One region of the Mycetohabitans rhizoxinica HKI 454 genome, then DNA from elsewhere that is predicted to be linked to it. Evidence: predicted binding sites of a transcription regulator. Region 1 holds the regulator's gene; each other region holds the start of a gene.

What was found. The regulator HrcA, encoded in region 1, represses chaperone genes, less so after heat shock. The targets are predictions, from matches to a motif close to TTAGCACTCNNNNNNNNNGAGTGCTAA.
Region 2: rpoH (RNA polymerase sigma factor RpoH) is a predicted target of HrcA. The motif match lies at 2,475-2,501, and genes of this name have one in related genera.
Region 3: groES (co-chaperone GroES) is a predicted target of HrcA. The motif match lies at 3,014-3,040, and genes of this name have one in related genera.

What each region holds. Positions count from the first base shown of each region.
Region 1 covers NC_014722.1:422,996-428,804, forward strand. Annotated here, with positions in the region: gene recN (DNA repair protein RecN) at 1-663, opposite strand, end outside; gene RBRH_RS01850 (NAD kinase) at 746-1,645, opposite strand; gene hrcA (heat-inducible transcriptional repressor HrcA) at 1,764-2,783, shown strand; gene hemH (ferrochelatase) at 2,935-4,008, shown strand; gene RBRH_RS01865 (RNA-binding S4 domain-containing protein) at 4,016-4,423, shown strand; gene RBRH_RS19730 (hypothetical protein) at 4,395-4,556, opposite strand; gene grpE (nucleotide exchange factor GrpE) at 4,926-5,552, shown strand; gene dnaK (molecular chaperone DnaK) at 5,700-5,809, shown strand, end outside.
Region 2 covers NC_014722.1:2,525,982-2,531,790, forward strand. Annotated here, with positions in the region: partial or broken gene ybiB (DNA-binding protein YbiB) at 1-168, shown strand, start outside; gene RBRH_RS20960 (hypothetical protein) at 374-496, opposite strand; gene RBRH_RS11130 (DUF4440 domain-containing protein) at 1,318-1,596, opposite strand; gene RBRH_RS11135 (acyloxyacyl hydrolase) at 1,657-2,235, opposite strand; gene rpoH (RNA polymerase sigma factor RpoH) at 2,563-3,489, shown strand; gene cydP (cytochrome oxidase putative small subunit CydP) at 3,694-3,972, shown strand; gene RBRH_RS11150 (cytochrome ubiquinol oxidase subunit I) at 3,962-5,578, shown strand; gene cydB (cytochrome d ubiquinol oxidase subunit II) at 5,618-5,809, shown strand, end outside.
Region 3 covers NC_014722.1:2,288,125-2,293,933, reverse strand. Annotated here, with positions in the region: gene RBRH_RS10030 (hypothetical protein) at 222-575, shown strand; gene RBRH_RS10025 (TonB-dependent receptor) at 822-2,951, shown strand; gene groES (co-chaperone GroES) at 3,125-3,415, shown strand; gene groL (chaperonin GroEL) at 3,458-5,101, shown strand; gene thiD (bifunctional hydroxymethylpyrimidine kinase/phosphomethylpyrimidine kinase) at 5,283-5,809, opposite strand, start outside.

The sequences.
Region 1 (5,809 bases):
GTTCGCCGCGTGCGACAGCCGGCGGTGCTCGGCACTGATCTCATCCCATTCGCCGGGTTGCGGCGCCAGCTTCTCAAGCTCCGACAATTGCCACACTAGCCGCTCGCGCTCGAATTGCACCTCGCGCTCCCGCGCTTGCGCGGCCTGCACGGCTGCCGCCGCGTCGCGCCAGCCGCGCCACGCCCGAGCGACGTCCGCAGCCAGCGCTGTCAGGCCCGCGTGCGCATCGAACAACTCGCGCTGCGCGTCGCCGCGCATCAGCAACTGGTGGGCGTGCTGGCCGTGGATGTCCACCAGCATTTCGCCGATGTCTCGCAACTGGCCAAGCGTGGCGGCCGTGCCGTTGATGAACGCACGCGAGCGGCCGTTGGCGTCGAGCACGCGGCGCAGCACCACGTGCCCGCTGCCGTCATCGAACGCATGCTCGGCCAGCCACCGAGCGGCGCTCTCATGCGCGTCGAACTCTGCGGTGATGTCCGCACGGCTCTGACCGATGCGCACCACTGTCGCGTCGGCTCGCGCGCCGAGCGCCAGCGCCAACGCGTCGATTAGAATGGATTTGCCGGCGCCGGTTTCGCCGGAAAAAACGGTAAAGCCACGCTCGAACTCAATGTCGAGCGAGGCGACGATGACAAAGTCCCGGATCGACAGATGACGCAGCATAGGCGAACGAAAGCGGTCGTCGTAAAAGGCGGATTGGGTGGGTTGGCAGCGATTGAGCCGGCGGGCGGCGACGGGCACCGGCTTAGCCGGGCTCGTCCTCGCCGAGCGACGAGTGCGCATTCCAGTGCAGCTTCTTGCGCAAGGTCCGGTAATAACTGTAGCCGACCGGATGCAGGAACGGCACCGTGTGCTTGGAGCGTTGTACCTCGATCGTATCCTCGAGTTGTAACGCGGTGAACGACTGCATGTCGAAATTCACGTTGACGTCGCGCCCGCCGATGATCTGGATTGCGATTCGGCACGTGTCGGGCAGCACGATCGGCCGGTTCGACAACGCGTGTGGCGCGATCGGCACCAGCACGATCCCTTGCAATTGCGGATGCAGCAACGGGCCGTTGGACGAGAGCGCGTACGCGGTGGAGCCGGTTGGCGTGGCCACGATCAACCCGTCCGAGCGCTGGTCCGACATGAAGTGGCCGTCGACCGACACGCGTAGCTCTGCCATCCCGGAGAAGCCGCTGCGGTTCACGACGACGTCGTTAAGCGCCTGCGCATGATAGATTGGCTCGCCGTTGCGCATGATGCGGGCCTCCAGCAACGAGCGCTCCTCGCGCTCATGGCTGCCCGACAGCATTTGCGGCACCAACTGCTTCATGTCGGCGATCGCGATATCGGTGATGAAGCCGAGTCGGCCATGGTTGACGCCAATGAGCGGGGTATGGTAAGGCGCGAGTTGCCGGCCGATGCCCAGCATTGTGCCGTCGCCGCCGAGCACGACGGCGACGTCAGCGCGCGCGCCGATCTGTGCCGGCGTGAGCGCCGGATAGGCGTGCAAATCGTTCTCGCGCGCCGTGTCGGCTTCGAATACGATTTGAAAGCCGCGTTGTGTCAGGCAGCCGGCGAGCGCGGCAAGCGGCTCGCCGATGCCAGGCGTGTTGTTGCGCCCGATCAGCGCAACGGTCTTGAATTGGCCCATTTCCATGCCCGCATTACACCATAGGTATCTGACAAACTGTATGCCTTCGTGTTTTGGCTCGCCCGTGCGCGTCGGATCGATGGCAATCCTCGCCGCGCGCAAGATTTAAGCTAGAATTTTCGCTATGTTAGATCCTCGTGCCCAGACCCTGCTTAAGACGCTGATCGAACGGTATATCGCCGAAGGTCAGCCGGTCGGTTCGCGCACGTTGTCCAAGTATTCGGGGCTTGAACTGAGCCCGGCGACGATCCGCAACGTGATGTCCGATCTCGAGGAGCTTGGGCTTGTCGCCAGTCCTCATACGTCGGCCGGGCGGATTCCGACGCCACGCGGCTACCGGTTGTTCGTCGACACGATGCTGACCGTGCAGCCCGACGCGCAGGAAGCTGAGGTCAAGCTTGCGGTGCAGGACAAGTTCAAGCCGGGCGAGACGCAGAAGGTCGTCGCGGCGGCAGCCAGCGTGCTGTCCAACTTGTCGCAGTTTGCCGGCGTTGTGCTCACGCCGCGGCGCAGCCACGTGTTTAAACAGATCGAGTTCATGCGGCTGTCCGACAAGCGGATCTTGCTGATCATCGTCACCCCCGAAGGTGACGTGCAGAACCGAATCATGGCGACCCAGCGCGACTATTCGCCGTCGCAGCTGACCGAGGCTTCCAACTATATCAACACGCATTATGCGGGCTTGTCGTTTGACGAGGTGCGACGCCGACTGCGTGAGGAAATCGACGCGCTGCGCGGCGACATGATGCAACTGATGCAGGCCGCCGTCACCGCTAGCACGGAAACCGACGACGAATCCGACAACGTACTGATTTCGGGTGAGCGGAACTTGCTCGAAGTGGCCGATCTGTCGTCCGACATGGCGCGCCTGCGTAAGCTATTCGATGTCTTTGACCAAAAGACTAGCCTGCTACAGTTGCTCGACGTATCGAGCCATGCGCAGGGCGTGCAGATCTTCATCGGTGGAGAATCCACGCTCGTGCCGATCGAGGAAATGAGCGTTGTGACCGCGCCGTATGAGGTCGATGGCAAGATCGTCGGCACGCTTGGCGTGATTGGGCCGACCCGCATGGCGTACAACCGCGTGATTCCGATCGTCGACATCACCGCCCGGCTGCTGTCATTCGCGCTGTCTCAGCATTGACGCGGGCCTGCGGGTCCGCCGGAGTCGATGCGTCGCGCCGCGCCACTATCCGGATGGCCAGCCTCCAGCCTCCGTGCCACGGCGGCAAATGCCGAGCGGCCGTTATAATCGGATAACAAGTGCACCATTGCGGTGCTCAACGGATCCTCTCATGCATTTTGATCTTGAGCTGCCCTCGCAGCCGAGCGCATCGCACCGGGTCGGCGTGCTGCTGATCAACCTCGGCACCCCCGCTGCACCGACGCCGCGCGCGGTGCGGCGCTACTTGGCCGAGTTCTTGTCCGACCCACGCGTCGTCGAGATCCCTGCGCCGCTCTGGCAGATTGTGCTGCGCGCGCTGATCCTGCCGTTGCGCGGCCGCGCGTCGGCGCGCAAGTACGCGGCGATCTGGGAGGCGGAGGGCTCGCCGCTGCGCGTGCACACCGAGCGGCAGGTCGACGGCCTGAGGCAGTGGCTGGCGGCAGGCCGGTGTTCCGTGCTCGTCGACTATGCCATGCGCTATGGCACACCCAGCATCGGCAACGTGCTGAATCAACTCAAGCGCGCCGGCGCTGAGCGGGTGCTATTGGTGCCGCTGTATCCGCAATATTCAGCCTCGACCAGCGCCAGCGCATTCGATGCAGCGTTCTGCGCGCTGGCGCGTATGCGCAATCAACTGGAGATCCGCACGATCAAGCATTATGCGGACCATCCCGCCTATATCGAGGCGCTGGCGTCTCAAGTGCTGCACTATTGGCAGCAGCACGGCCGACCCGATTTCACGGCCGGCGATCGGCTGTTGTTGAGCTTTCATGGCGTGCCCAAGCGCACGTTGGATTTGGGCGATCCCTATGCCGAGCAATGCCGGCAAACCGCGACGTTGCTGGCCCATGCGCTCGGGTTGACCGAGGTCGAATGCCGGCTCACATTCCAGTCGCGGTTCGGACGCGCGCAATGGCTGCAACCTTATACCGCACCGACGCTGCAGGAGTTGGGCGCGGCCGGAGCCGGTCGGGTTGACGTGTTCTGCCCGGGCTTCACGTCCGATTGCCTCGAAACGCTCGAGGAAATCGGCATCGAGGGTCGTGATACGTTCTTGCGGGCGGGAGGGCGCGAGTTCCATCGGATTCCGTGTGTCAACGATGCGCAACCGTGGATCCGCGCGCTGGCCGAGATCGTCGTCACCCATTTGCAAGGGTGGCCGATTGCTGCATCGCAACAGGGCGCGGCGGCGACATCGGCGTGAGGGACCGATGAAGTTAAAGATTTCGACCGATCCTCACGCGCGGCTGCGCATCGACAAGTGGCTGTGGGCGGCGCGGTTTTTCAAGACCCGCTCACTGGCAGCCGACGCGCTTGGCAAGGGCCGGGTGCGCATCGGCGGCGAGTCGGTGAAGGCGGCCAAGGAGGTGCGCGTCGGCGACATGGTGCAAATCGACATCGAGCGCATCGTATGGGAAGTGCAGGTGCGCGGCGTATGTGAGGTGCGCGGCCCGGCGGCGATCGCGCAGACGCTATACGAGGAGACGCCGACTGGTAACGCGCGGCGGCTGGCCGAGTTGGAGCGGCGCAGGACCTTCCGGGAGCCGGCTGCGACGCTTCACGGGCGGCCGACGAAACGCGATCGACGCATCATGGACAAACTGTCTGGTGCGGATTGAACAGGGACTCGAGCGTTGCGTGGACGCCGCCATACTCGATCGTGGATTCGGTGACGGCACCGGACATACAAATGACGGTCGTTCCCGCGATCAATACCACGGCGACCACCCCAATGGCAAAGGTCAGTTTCATGGCACGGGCGGAAACGGGCATTTGGCTGGGCGGTGGCGAGCGCCATTGACGAAATCCAGGGTGTACGTGTCTTAAAGCGCCTTATAGCAAAGTGTAGGTCAGCGCCGCCGGGCACTCAATCTATTTGCGGTGAACATACGGGAATTCGTGTAACACATGCGGAAAATCATGTAACGGTATATTGCAACGCCACGGTGGCCACGCCATACGGCGCTGTGCCACGACTTTTTACGGCGGGCTATTGAAAAGGCCTGCTGCGACCCCATGTCGATTGCGCAACCACGGTTTCCCGTGTGCTGGCGCCCGTTGGGCCGACCGGGCGCGGGAACAGCCGAATCGAACCATTGACTGAAATTGACCACGGCCATCATGGAAGAGAAGCAAGCAAGCCAGCATCGCCCCGCATCGGATACGGAACCCGCCGGCAACGGCACGCAAACGGCGCAGGACGCACAGGTGCAACCGGCCGAGGCTCAGCGCAAGGACGCCGCGGCGGCACAGCCGGGCGCCGACAATGGGCAATTGGGCGAGGCCCATGCCGCCGCCGAAGCCAACGCGCTCGAGCAAGCGCAGGCCAAGATCGCCGAGTTGCAAGAGAGTTTCCTGCGCGCCTGCGCGGAGACCGAGAACGTGCGGCGGCGCGCGCAGGACGACGTCGCTAAGGCGCACAAGTTCGCGATCGAGAGTTTTGCCGAACACCTGCTGCCGGTCGTTGACAGCCTGGAGGCTGCGTTGGCGGACAACGCCGGCGACTTGGCGAAGGTGCGCGAGGGCGTCGAGCTGACGTTGCGCCAATTGTCGAGCGCGCTGGAGAAGGGGCGCGTCGTGCAGATCAATCCGATCGGCGAGAAATTCGACCCGCACCGGCACCAGGCGATTTCGATGGTGCCGGCCGAGCAGGAGGCCAACACTGTGGTCAGCGTGTTGCAAAAAGGCTACGTGATTGCCGACCGCGTGCTGCGCCCAGCGCTGGTTACCGTGGCCGCGCCTAAGTGAGTGCGGCCGGCGTTTGGCCATGGCAAAGTCCGTGTGCACGCCAGGGTATTGAAATCAGCGCTGTTGCACCCACGTTGTGGGCAGACGTGAATGAATGACCGCGTGCTGCGCGGGTCTAGCTAGATCAAAGCCAGGAGATTAGTAAAAATGGGCAAGATTATCGGGATCGACCTCGGTACCACGAATTCGTGCGTGGCGCTGATGGAAGGCAACCAGGTGCGGGTGATCGAGAACTCGGAAGGCGCGCGCACGACGCC
Region 2 (5,809 bases), 650 kb from region 1:
GCACCCGTGGTCGAACTGCCCGACGCGTTGGATGCGGCAACGACCGCGCGATGGATAACGGACGTACTGGATGGCCACGCGAGGGCACCCGAGGCCATCGTGAAGCAAGTTGAACTCATCGAACGCGTTGCCCGATGGAAGGAATCGGGACAGGCACCGTGCGCGTGAGCGCATCGGCCATTGCGGCCGATCAGCAACGCTGTCCACCTGTGTTGCCTGCACACGCTATGTTCCATGCAACGGCTCAACGCGTGGTGACATGTTTGTGATTCGCTCGCTACGTTGTGCTGGCGTATCGCTGCGGCAGCGTCGGATAGCCGCAGCGACACACGTTTTACTGCTTTGCTGCAAATGATCCTATTGCGCCGCAAGACTAGACGCAGGGACGGCCGGCGCCACACGCATAGCTGCTTTGGCTCGTTGCCACAGCAATACCCGTCACGGCCGATACGGTCAACGCAACCGCCATCATTACCTTCATTACTTTGGATTTCATATCAATCTCCATATTGTTTCGGATAGCGTACTTTTTGTACGCGACATCAATATAGCTTCTGGCATCGTGGCCAAATTACCTCATGCGCGAGTCGCTCACGCGCATTCGCACAACGGCACAGTGTTTCGCATTGGGCCGCAAAATCCTTTCTTCGCGCTGACATTCGGACCGACCTACATCCGGCAGAAACCGCATCAAGCCGCCTACCCGCCGCTGAGCAAGCCCTCGCGCAACCCTCGCCGGTCGTTTGACAGCGACCATGCTATCGCCTCATCGGCCGTTCGGCTTTGACCGGACCGCAAGGACGACAACAACGCAGCCCGCGCTCAACGATGAAACCTGAGATGCAGATTTTCCTACGTAAGCTTCGCCGCCCACCCGCTCGACAGCCCCGAATGGCTGCGCTGACCGTCGCGCGTTCCCGGCGCCCTTACCGCCCGGCTGGCATGCCTCGCACGGCAGCCCGCCAACCTTCGTTCGCTCCTTACCCTGACGATGCATCGACGAATCGAACGAGGCTCACCATGCAATCCGCGACCTCTACCCAGTCCACGCCGCAGACGAAAATCCGCCCGCCCCAGGCCGCCGGCTGCGCCGGCGATGCAACGCCGGACATGCGCCTGCGCTCGCGCCGATGGCCCACTCGGTCCATAGCCGACGCGCCGGTGTGAGCACCGATCTGGGTCGCACGCTACTGTTGAAAACCCAGCCCATGGCGGCAAGGAGGATGACGCCCGCCACTGCGGCGACGACCGGCACGCGGCAACCCGCTGCCGCAGTCCGCTTCCCGGCTTGCGGACACGAAGCCCGGTGGCACCGGCTCACTCCACCGCACAGCGCGTCGCATGCCAGACGACCAGACGCCAGTGCCCGTTGTCGTTTGCCTGGACCGCCGTGTAGGCAATCGGGTACACGAGTGCGCCGCTGTTGGCTTCCATCTCGATCAGCACGCGCCCGTTCACCATGCAAATATCGTGGGACAGCGGCACGATCTCCTGGCTCTGCACCTCGATCTGCCGATAGCGCCGCCGGCCGCCGACGATCGAATCGATCACTTGCTGTTGAAAGCGCTTGCGCTCCAGCCCCCGGATCGTCTCAATAACCTTGGCCGCCCTCTGTGCCTCACTTCGAACGCGAAACAGACCGTACGTGGCCCCGCTTCAGAAGTTGTACTGCAGATAAAGCTGGGTGAAATTGATACCAGGATTCGGCCGCTTGATACCGCCATTAGACACGTGTTGGAAACGAAATCCCGCCTGGTACTGCTGGCGCTCGCCGAACTGCGCGCCGACGCCGACCATGTCCGCGAACTGGAACGCCGAGGAGACGGTGAAGCGCTCGGCAATGCGCGGGTGCGTCAACAACCGCACGCCCACGCCAGCCTCGACAAATGGGCGAATCTGGCCGCTTTTCTTAATAAAGCGTACGACCGGCGTCACGCCAAACTCGCCGATATTGGAATGTACGGCGCCTTTGTCCGTGTGCCAATAGGACACATGGGCCTCGCCGACCAGTGCAAAGTGCCAGGATCCCGTATCCCACCACGTCAGGTCCGGATCCCATATTAGCGCCAGATCGCCCTTCTTGATGTGGCGGTCTCCGAGCCCGCCGCCGAGCTGAACGCCAAACCGGTCCGCGTGGGCTGCCGCACTGGCAGCCAGCGCCAGCGCCGCTAACGCGGCGCGCGCCACACGCCGCGCTGGCACTGTCGGACCGCGCTTCGTCGTGAACGGATTCATTGCTCTCCAAATGTTAAGCAAGTACTGACAACGTGGTTGGGCCGCCATTTTAGGCCGCCGCCCGGATCGCTGCTCAATACGCCTCTTTGCCGCCCTTTTCGGCTTTCTTTTCGGTTTTATGCCCGGCCCGCGCACCGGAGGAAACTTCTCTGCGCGCCGGCATGTCAATTAAAATAACTATTAGAATAGACTTATCAATAGTTTAAAGGAACCTGCGGCACCATCGGCCGTCAAACGAGTTAGCACTCGGTGAAGTTGAGTGCTAAGATGTAGCGGAATGCCGTTTGCGCGGCAGTGCATGGAGCTGCCCATAAAGGAGTGACACGAGTGAGCAACGCAATGACCCTACCGACCCCTGCAAGCCTGGCGCCGGCTGGCGCGGGTGCGCTGGCGCTCGCCTCGAAGTCGATGCTGCCGGGTACGTTGGGTAATCTCGACGCTTACATTCAGGCGGTCAACCGCATCCCGCTATTGTCGCAGGCCGACGAAACGCGTCTTGCGATCGAATACCGCGAGCAGAACAAATTGGATGCCGCACGTCAGTTGGTGCTGTCCCACCTGCGGCTGGTGGTGTCGATTGCGCGCAACTACCTGGGTTATGGTCTGCCTCACGCGGACCTGATTCAGGAAGGCAACATCGGCCTGATGAAGGCCGTCAAGCGCTTCGATCCGCGCCAGAACGTACGGCTGGTGTCGTATGCGATCCATTGGATCAAGGCCGAGATCCACGAATACATCCTGCGCAACTGGCGCATGGTGAAAGTCGCGACGACGAAGGCGCAGCGCAAGCTGTTTTTCAACCTGCGCAGCCACAAGCAGGGCATGCAGGCCTTCACACCGGACGAGATCGCAGGGCTTGCGAAGGAACTGAACGTTAAGCGCGAAGAAGTGACCGAGATGGAAACGCGGCTGGCCGGCGGCGATATCGCGCTCGAAGGGCAATTCGAGGACGGTGAGGAATCGTTCGCGCCGATCGCCTATCTGGCCGACTCGCGTACCGAGCCGACCACGGTGCTCGCTTCACGCCAGCGCGACCTGCTGCAGACTGAGGGCCTGGCCGAGGCGCTTGAATCGCTCGATGCGCGCAGCCGCCGCATCATCGAGGCGCGCTGGCTGCAGGTGCAGGACGACGGCTCGGGCGGCGCGACGCTGCACGAGTTGGCCGACGAGTTCGGCGTATCCGCCGAGCGCATCCGCCAAATCGAGGCGAGCGCGATGAAGAAGATGCGCAGTGCGCTGCAACAGTACGCGTGAGTGTTTCGTGCCTGCACGCATCGGACCCGGCTTCGGCCGGGTTTTTGTTTGCACCGCGACAAATCGCCACAATACGCGTGTGCGGGGCCGCGTCGCGGTGAAAATGCGGCGGTTTGACGCGTCGCAATAACTGCCCCTCATTACCCCCCACCTATAAAATGGGTTTCGTTGAAGTCGCGCCTACCGCGCAGCACACGAAACACTATGCTCAGCCATGACGTTCGCCACAGCACCGATACCGGCCATGCCGGCCCTGCGCAGCGCCCCGGTATGCTGGTCGCGATCCTGCGCCGCCCTGGACTAGCTCGCGAGTTGACACTGGTCGTGATGGCCAAGGTCGCGATCCTGCTCGTCTTCAAGTACACATTATTTAGTCATCCCCAGGCACCGCACATGGAACTGCCGCCGGCCCAAGTCGCGCAAGCGCTGTTGTCGGTGCCCGCATCACATCCGCCCGCTTTAGGTGATCATCATGATAAGTAGCGAAGTCGTCGACCTTTCGCGGCTGCAGTTCGCCATTACTGCGCTGTACCACTTTCTTTTCGTCCCACTGACGCTGGGTCTGTCCTGGCTGTTGGTCATCATGGAAGCCGTCTACGTGATGACTCGCAAGCAGGTCTACAAGGACATGACCCAATTCTGGGCCAAGCTGTTTGGCATCAACTTTGCGATGGGCGTGGTGACCGGCATCACGCTGGAGTTCCAATTCGGCACGAACTGGTCGTACTACTCGCACTACGTCGGCGATATTTTCGGCGTACCGCTCGCGGTGGAAGGCCTGATGGCGTTCTTCCTCGAATCGACGTTCGTTGGACTCATGTTCTTCGGCTGGGACCGGCTGTCGCGCGTCGGGCATCTGATCGTCACGTTCCTCGTCGCACTCGGCTCGAACCTGTCGGCGTTGTGGATTCTGATCGCCAACGGCTGGATGAACAATCCGGTCGGCGCTGAGTTCAATTACGAGACGATGCGCATGGAATTGACCAACTTGTTCGACGTGGTATTCAATCCGGTCGCACAGGTCAAGTTCGTCCATACCGTATCGGCAGGGTATGTGACGGCGGCGATGTTTGTGCTCGGCGTATCCTCGTGGTATCTGTTGAAGAAGCGCGACGTCGATTTCGCATTGCGCTCATTTGCCGTCGCGGCCGGCTTTGGGCTGGCCTCGACGCTGTGCGTGATCGTGCTCGGCGACGAGTCAGGTTACACGACCGGCGAAATCCAGCAAGCCAAGCTTGCCGCGATCGAAGCAGAATGGACCACCGAGCCGGCACCCGCTGCGTTCACCGTATTCGGCTTGCCGAACCAGGACGAGCAACGCACCGACTACGCACTGCGCGTACCTTACGCGTTGGGGCTGATCGCCACGCGCTCGATTGACGAGCCCGTAGTCGGGCTGCGCGATCTGATCTCTCAGAACGAGCAGCGCATCCGCAACGGTATCGTCGCGTATGGGGCGCTGCAAAAGATGAAGCAGGGCGACACGTCCGATGCAACGCGCGCGGTGTTTGACGCCCACAAGAACAACCTCGGCTACGGGCTGCTCGTCAAGCGCTATGCACCGGACGTGCTGAATGCGACTGACACGCAAATCGCCGAAGCGGCCAAGCACTCAATCCCCCCCGTGGCACCGGTATTCTGGTCGTTCCGGCTGATGGTCGGTCTGGGCATCCTGTTCCTCGTGACATTCGTGCTCGCCTTCTGGTTCTGCGCCACGCGCAGTCTGGCGCATGAGAGCCGGCGCTGGTTCCTGCGCTGGTGCGTCTGGGCGATCCCATTGCCGTGGCTCGCTGCCGAGTTTGGCTGGATCGTCGCCGAAGTGGGCCGCCAGCCGTGGACGATCGCCGGTGTGCTGCCAACGTTCTCGTCAGCCTCCAGCCTGGCGCCATCGGATCTGTATCTGAGCATCGGCGGGTTCATCTTGTTCTACACGGTGCTATTCATCGTCGAGATCACGCTGATGTTCAAATATGCAAGGCTCGGGCCGTCGTCGCTGCATACCGGCCGCTACCATCACGAGCTACCGCAGCAACATGCCGACGCAACAGCTTACGAAACCCAGCAGCTGTCTCACGCAGGGCCAGCCTGATGCCGTGGATCGAAGCCTTTGTTACTGGACAAAATTACTATGTTTGACTATCCAACTTTAAAGGTCATTTGGTGGGTGCTAATCGGCGTCTTGCTGCTCGGCTTCGCGCTCACTGATGGCTTCGACATGGGAGTCGGTGCACTGCTGCCGTTCATCGGCAAGACCGACACCGAACGTCGCGTCATCATCAACGCGATTGGCCCCACCTGGGAAGGCAACCAGGTATGGCTG
Region 3 (5,809 bases), 890 kb from region 1:
GCCGATACGGCTCGGGCGGCGTTGATACTATGATGCTCTATAAGGATGGCGGGCCAGCCGTTGCCGGAGTGGAGCCCGTCGTCGAAGTGGATGCTGATGCTTGAGATGCAGGTGTCGAGGCCGAAGCCGATGCGGGTGCCGACGCCAACGCCGACGCTGACGCAGGTGCCGCGTTAGGCGTTGCGGGGGACACCAAAGCCTGGGTCGATACTGGCGCTGGCATGAATGTAGGGGCTGGCGCTCGAGCGGGGTTGGTATCCACGTTGGAAGCCGGGACTGCAACGGCGCCCGACGCCGCGGTGGAAGCCGATGCTGGCGCAGGTGTTTGTGTTGCTTCAGTCGCCGCGGCGGCGGCCGCCTCGACGCTTGTGCCGGCCAAGCGGGCCCGCAGGGGCATGGCCGACGGAGTCGACACCACGGGTGTGTTCATCTTGAGCGGGGCGTCGGCTGGGGTGGCGGCTGGTTCGAGCAGCGGCGCAACCGGTTCCTTCTCGGCGGCCTTGGCGGCAGCTGGCGACATTGCACTGTTTAGCAACATCGACGTGCCCATCGGCATGATCAGCCTGGAGTCATGAATCGGCCAGGGCCGTACCGCGACGCGCAGCATGGGCGGCGCGATGTGCATCGTTGCGGCGCTGTGACATGTGTGGTTGCGATGCTGAGTATCGTGAGTGCGTAGCGACGCGCCGTGCCTGTCATGCTATTGTGGTTGATAATGCAAATAATTATCATTAGTATTATAGTCCGTTCCAAGTGCCCGCGCTGCCCGGACGAGGGCTCTAGCGCGCCTTTTTCGCCGTAACTCGTAGGCATACTTATCAATGACGCGTAATAAAAAGACTTATCGCGCCCTGCTGATCGCCACTTTATTCGTCAGCGTAAAGTCGGGTTTTGCCCAGGACGGGGTTGCCCAGCCCGTGCTGCCCACGATTGCGGTCAGCGCGTCGGCCGAGCACGGATCATACGATGCAAGCCGTTCGCGCGCCGGGACTAAGACGGACATGTCCTTGATGGATGTGCCGCAGACCATCAACATCGTGCCACGCGCGGTGATCGATGACCAGAATGCGGCATCGATGCAGGACACGTTGCGCAACGTGCCGGGAGTCGGCTTTTCGGTCGGCGATGGCCAGCGCGATCAAATCACGATCCGTGGCTTCAACAGCATCACGGACCAGTATGTCGACGGCATACGTGACGACGCGATGTACTATCGCGATTTATCCAATGTGCAGCGGATCGAGGTCTTAAAAGGACCGGCAGCGGTACTGTACGGGCGCGGCTCGGCAGGGGGCATCGTCAATCGTGTGCTTAAGCGGCCACAAGCCGAGCCAGTGCGGGATATCGGCGTGATGCTTGGCACGCGTGGCGAGCGTCGCGGTGAAATCGACATGGGCTGGAACGTGAATGATGCGGCACGCTTCCGTATCACCGGCGCCGCTGAGAATTCGCATAGTTTTCGCGATCAGTTCGCGTTGAACCGCCAAGCAGTCGCGCCTTCGGCGCAATTCAAGCTGAGTCCGGATACGGTAGTGAACGTCGAACTCGACTACCTACACGATCGCCGCACGTCTGATCAGGGTTTGCCCGCCTATATGGGGCGGCCGGTCGATGTGCCGATCAACACTGACTACGGCTCTGCCGATGCGGCGAATAGCTCGTACAATGACGCTTTGGCGAAAAGCGCAACGGTGTCGCTCGATCACCGTTTCAGCCATTCGCTAGCTTTCCACGGCGCGCTGCGGGCCTACGATTTCTCACTGGAGCGGAAAAACTATGTCACGTTCCAGCCGATCAAGGCGGCAGTGCGCCCGACCGTCACGCTCGACCAGTCGACGCGCCAGCGGACCGAGCATGGCGTGGATGGCGTCTTTGAGTTGACGCAGCAAACGACGCTGCTCGGCATGCGCCACGACCTGCTGTATGGGATCGAACTGTCGCAGCAGCAGAAATTCGACACGATCTATGGCGTATCGAAAGTGGCAACGTACGATCTGTACCATCCACAGTTGATCGATCTACCCGGCGTGCCGCCCGGGAGGCCGGCGCGCACGAATGCTGCGACGGTCGTCGGCTTGGCCGGTGTGTATGCGCAGGATCTGATGACATTGACACCGCAGTGGAAGCTGCTCGCTGGCCTGCGCTTTGACTATTTGGATCAGATTCGCCACGATTACACGTCGTCCAACGTGAATCTTGCACGTACCGACCGCGCATGGAGTCCGCGCGTCGGACTGATCTACGAGCCGCTCGAGTGGCTGACGCTGTATGGCTCGTTCAGCCAGTCTTTCTCGCCGCTTGCCGATACCCTGATCAGCTCGGGTGCGTTCGCCAATGGTGCAGCGCTGGCGCCGCAAAAGACCACCGCATACGAAATTGGCTCGAAGTTCGACCTCGGTGGCAAGGCGACGGCTACTGTTGCACTGTTCGACATGCGGCAAACGAACCAGCAAATCGGCGATCCGGCCAACCCCGAGTATGCGCTGCCGATCGGCACTCAGCACGTACGGGGCTTCGAAGTCGGCTTTTCTGGCGAAATTGCACCAAAGTGGTCTGTCTACGCCGGTTATGCGTATTTGAACGGCACGGTTGACGGATCGCCGCAATCGACGGCGGCTGGGCTGACGCTGGCCAGCAACACGCCAGGCCTGATGCCACGCCATAGCGCGAGCCTGTGGCTCAAACGCGAGCTTCCCTACGGCTTTTACGCGGCCGCCGGCGCACAGTTCCAATCAGCGCGCTACGCATCTGCGAGCGATCAGGTCACGCTGCCTTCGTTTACCGTATTCAATTTGGGCGCCGGCTATCGCAGCAAGAAAATGGATGTGACGCTGACGCTGGACAATCTGTTCGATCGCCGCTATTTCATCTCGGCGCATGGCAATGCCGACATGTTCAACATGCCTGGCGAACCCCGTACGCTGACGGCCACGGTCAAGTGGCATCTGTAAGCACAATGCTGTGCGCTAAAGAAAATTCGGGTTCTTGAAATAGTCCTCACCCGTCCATATAATTAGCACTCGCCGCACGTGAGTGCTAACAACCCGTGCCATCAGGGCGCCTGGCTTGCCGGGTGCCAACGTTAAAAAAGCGTTCTTCAGCCTGAAACACAAAAGGAGTATGTATGAACCTTCGTCCTTTGCACGATCGCGTCATCGTCAAGCGTCTGGACCAGGAAACCAAGACGGCGTCGGGCATCGTGATTCCCGATGCAGCGGCTGAAAAGCCTGATCAGGGCGAAGTCCTGGCCATCGGCCCGGGCAAGCGTGATGACAAGGGCGCGCAGATCGCGCTCGACGTCAAGGTGGGTGACCGTGTGTTGTTTGGCAAGTATGCTGGCCAAACGGTCAAAGTCGATGGGCAGGAGTTGCTCGTCATGCGCGAAGAAGACATCATGGCGGTCGTCCAAAAGTAACGGTCGCAGTTCGGCTTTCCAAAGATTTCAAGGAGTTAGAAGATGGCAGCTAAAGACGTTGTGTTTAGCGATTCCGCCCGTGCGAAGATGGTCGAGGGCGTGAACATTCTCGCCAACGCAGTGAAGGTGACGCTCGGCCCGAAGGGCCGCAATGTCGTGCTCGAGCGCAGCTTCGGCGGCCCGACGGTGACCAAGGACGGTGTGTCCGTCGCGAAGGAAATCGAGCTGAAGGACAAGCTGCAGAACATGGGCGCGCAAATGGTCAAGGAAGTGGCTTCCAAGACCAGCGATAACGCCGGTGACGGTACGACGACGGCGACCGTTGCATCGCGCAATCGATCGTTGCGCGAAGGTATGAAGTATGTCGCCTCGGGCATGAACCCGATGGACCTGAAGCGTGGTATCGACAAGGCGGTTGCCGCCGCAGTCGACGAGCTGCGCAAAATCAGCAAGCCGTGCACGACGAGCAAGGAAATCGCGCAAGTCGGCTCGATCTCGGCCAATAGCGACACGTCGATCGGCGAGCGCATCGCTGAAGCGATGGACAAAGTCGGCAAGGAAGGTGTGATCACCGTTGAAGACGGCAAGTCGCTCGCCGACGAACTCGAAGTCGTCGAAGGCATGCAATTTGACCGCGGCTACCTGTCGCCGTACTTCATCAACAACCCGGACAAGCAAGTCGCCGTCCTCGAGAACCCGTACGTGCTGCTGCATGACAAGAAGATCTCGAACATCCGCGACCTGCTGCCGGTGCTCGAACAAGTGGCCAAGGCCAGCCGCCCGCTGCTGATCATCGCGGAAGACGTCGAAGGCGAAGCGCTTGCGACGCTGGTGGTGAACAACATCCGCGGCATCCTGAAGACCGTCGCGGTCAAGGCGCCTGGCTTCGGCGATCGTCGTAAGGCGATGCTCGAGGACATCGCGATCCTGACCGGTGGCCAGGTCATCGCCGAGGAAACCGGCCTGTCGCTGGAAAAGGCTACGCTGCAGGAGCTGGGCCAAGCCAAACGGATCGAAGTCGCGAAGGAAAACACGACGATCATCGACGGCGCGGGCGAAGCGAAGAACATCGAGGCGCGTGTGAAGCAGATCCGCACGCAAATCGAAGAAGCGACGTCGGACTACGATCGCGAAAAGCTGCAAGAGCGTGTCGCGAAGCTCGCGGGCGGCGTGGCAGTGATCAAGGTCGGCGCGGCCACCGAAGTCGAAATGAAGGAAAAGAAGGCGCGTGTCGAAGACGCGCTGCACGCCACGCGTGCCGCCGTTGAAGAAGGCATCGTGCCGGGCGGTGGCGTCGCGCTGATCCGTGCCCGCACTGCGATCGCCAGCGTCAAGGGCGAGAACGCCGACCAAGAGGCCGGTATCAAGATCGTGCTGCGTGCGATGGAAGAGCCGCTGCGCCAGATCGTGGCGAACGGCGGTGAAGAGGCCAGCGTGGTGGTCGCGGCTGTGGCGGCCGGCAAGGGCAACTACGGCTACAACGCAGCGAGCGGCGAGTACGGCGACCTGGTCGAGGCCGGCGTGGTCGATCCGACGAAGGTCACGCGCACCGCGCTGCAAAACGCGGCGTCCGTTGCTGGTCTGCTGCTGACGACTGATGCGGCGGTGTGCGAGCTGCCGAAGGAAGACGCACCGGCACCGGCCGGCATGCCGGGCGGCATGGGTGGCATGGGCATGGACATGTAAATTCGGCTCGCCGGATGGAGTCCGAGCGGCGCCCCGTGGCGGGCGCCGCTCGCCCGACTATAAAAAAACCCGCATCGCTGCGGGTTTTTTTATAGTGCGCCGACTGCTGCTGCCCGCTACCGGTCACGGTGACCAACACAGAGCGGTGTCTTGTCTCGCGTGAATGTTAGCGGGGCTCAGGTCAATGACGCAACGCGCCGGCGGGCGTGTTCGGCTTCGCAGCCGGCGGACTTTGACCTTCGTCTGTGGTGCGGGCCCAGAAGAAGCGGTCCAGCATGTATCCGCCCATGCCCGGTCGATAGGCGTGCTTGATGGCCTGGTGCACGTACTCCTGCGCCTCGCGCACTGCCTCGCCCGGGTCTTGACCATTGGCGAGCAGTGCCGTAATCGCAGCGCCCAGCGTATCGGCAAGCCCAATCAGCCGCTCGCTGCCGCGGTCCCATGCATCCTGACGGACCTGACCTTCTTCGCTGAACAACGTGTTGAGCAGTTGCGAAGGCCGCGCGTCGGTACACAACACGTATTCACAGCCCTGCTCGAGCAGGTGGGCGATGGCACTGTCGAGCGTGATCGGATCGGCATCGGCATCCGGCTGCGCCAACTGCATGAGCGTCGCCGGGTCTGCGATCAGCAACGTCGTCTGTGGCGCGAGCAGTTCCGCGATCGACTCGCGCAACTCGTCGCCGGCCAACACATGCTGCTCATCGA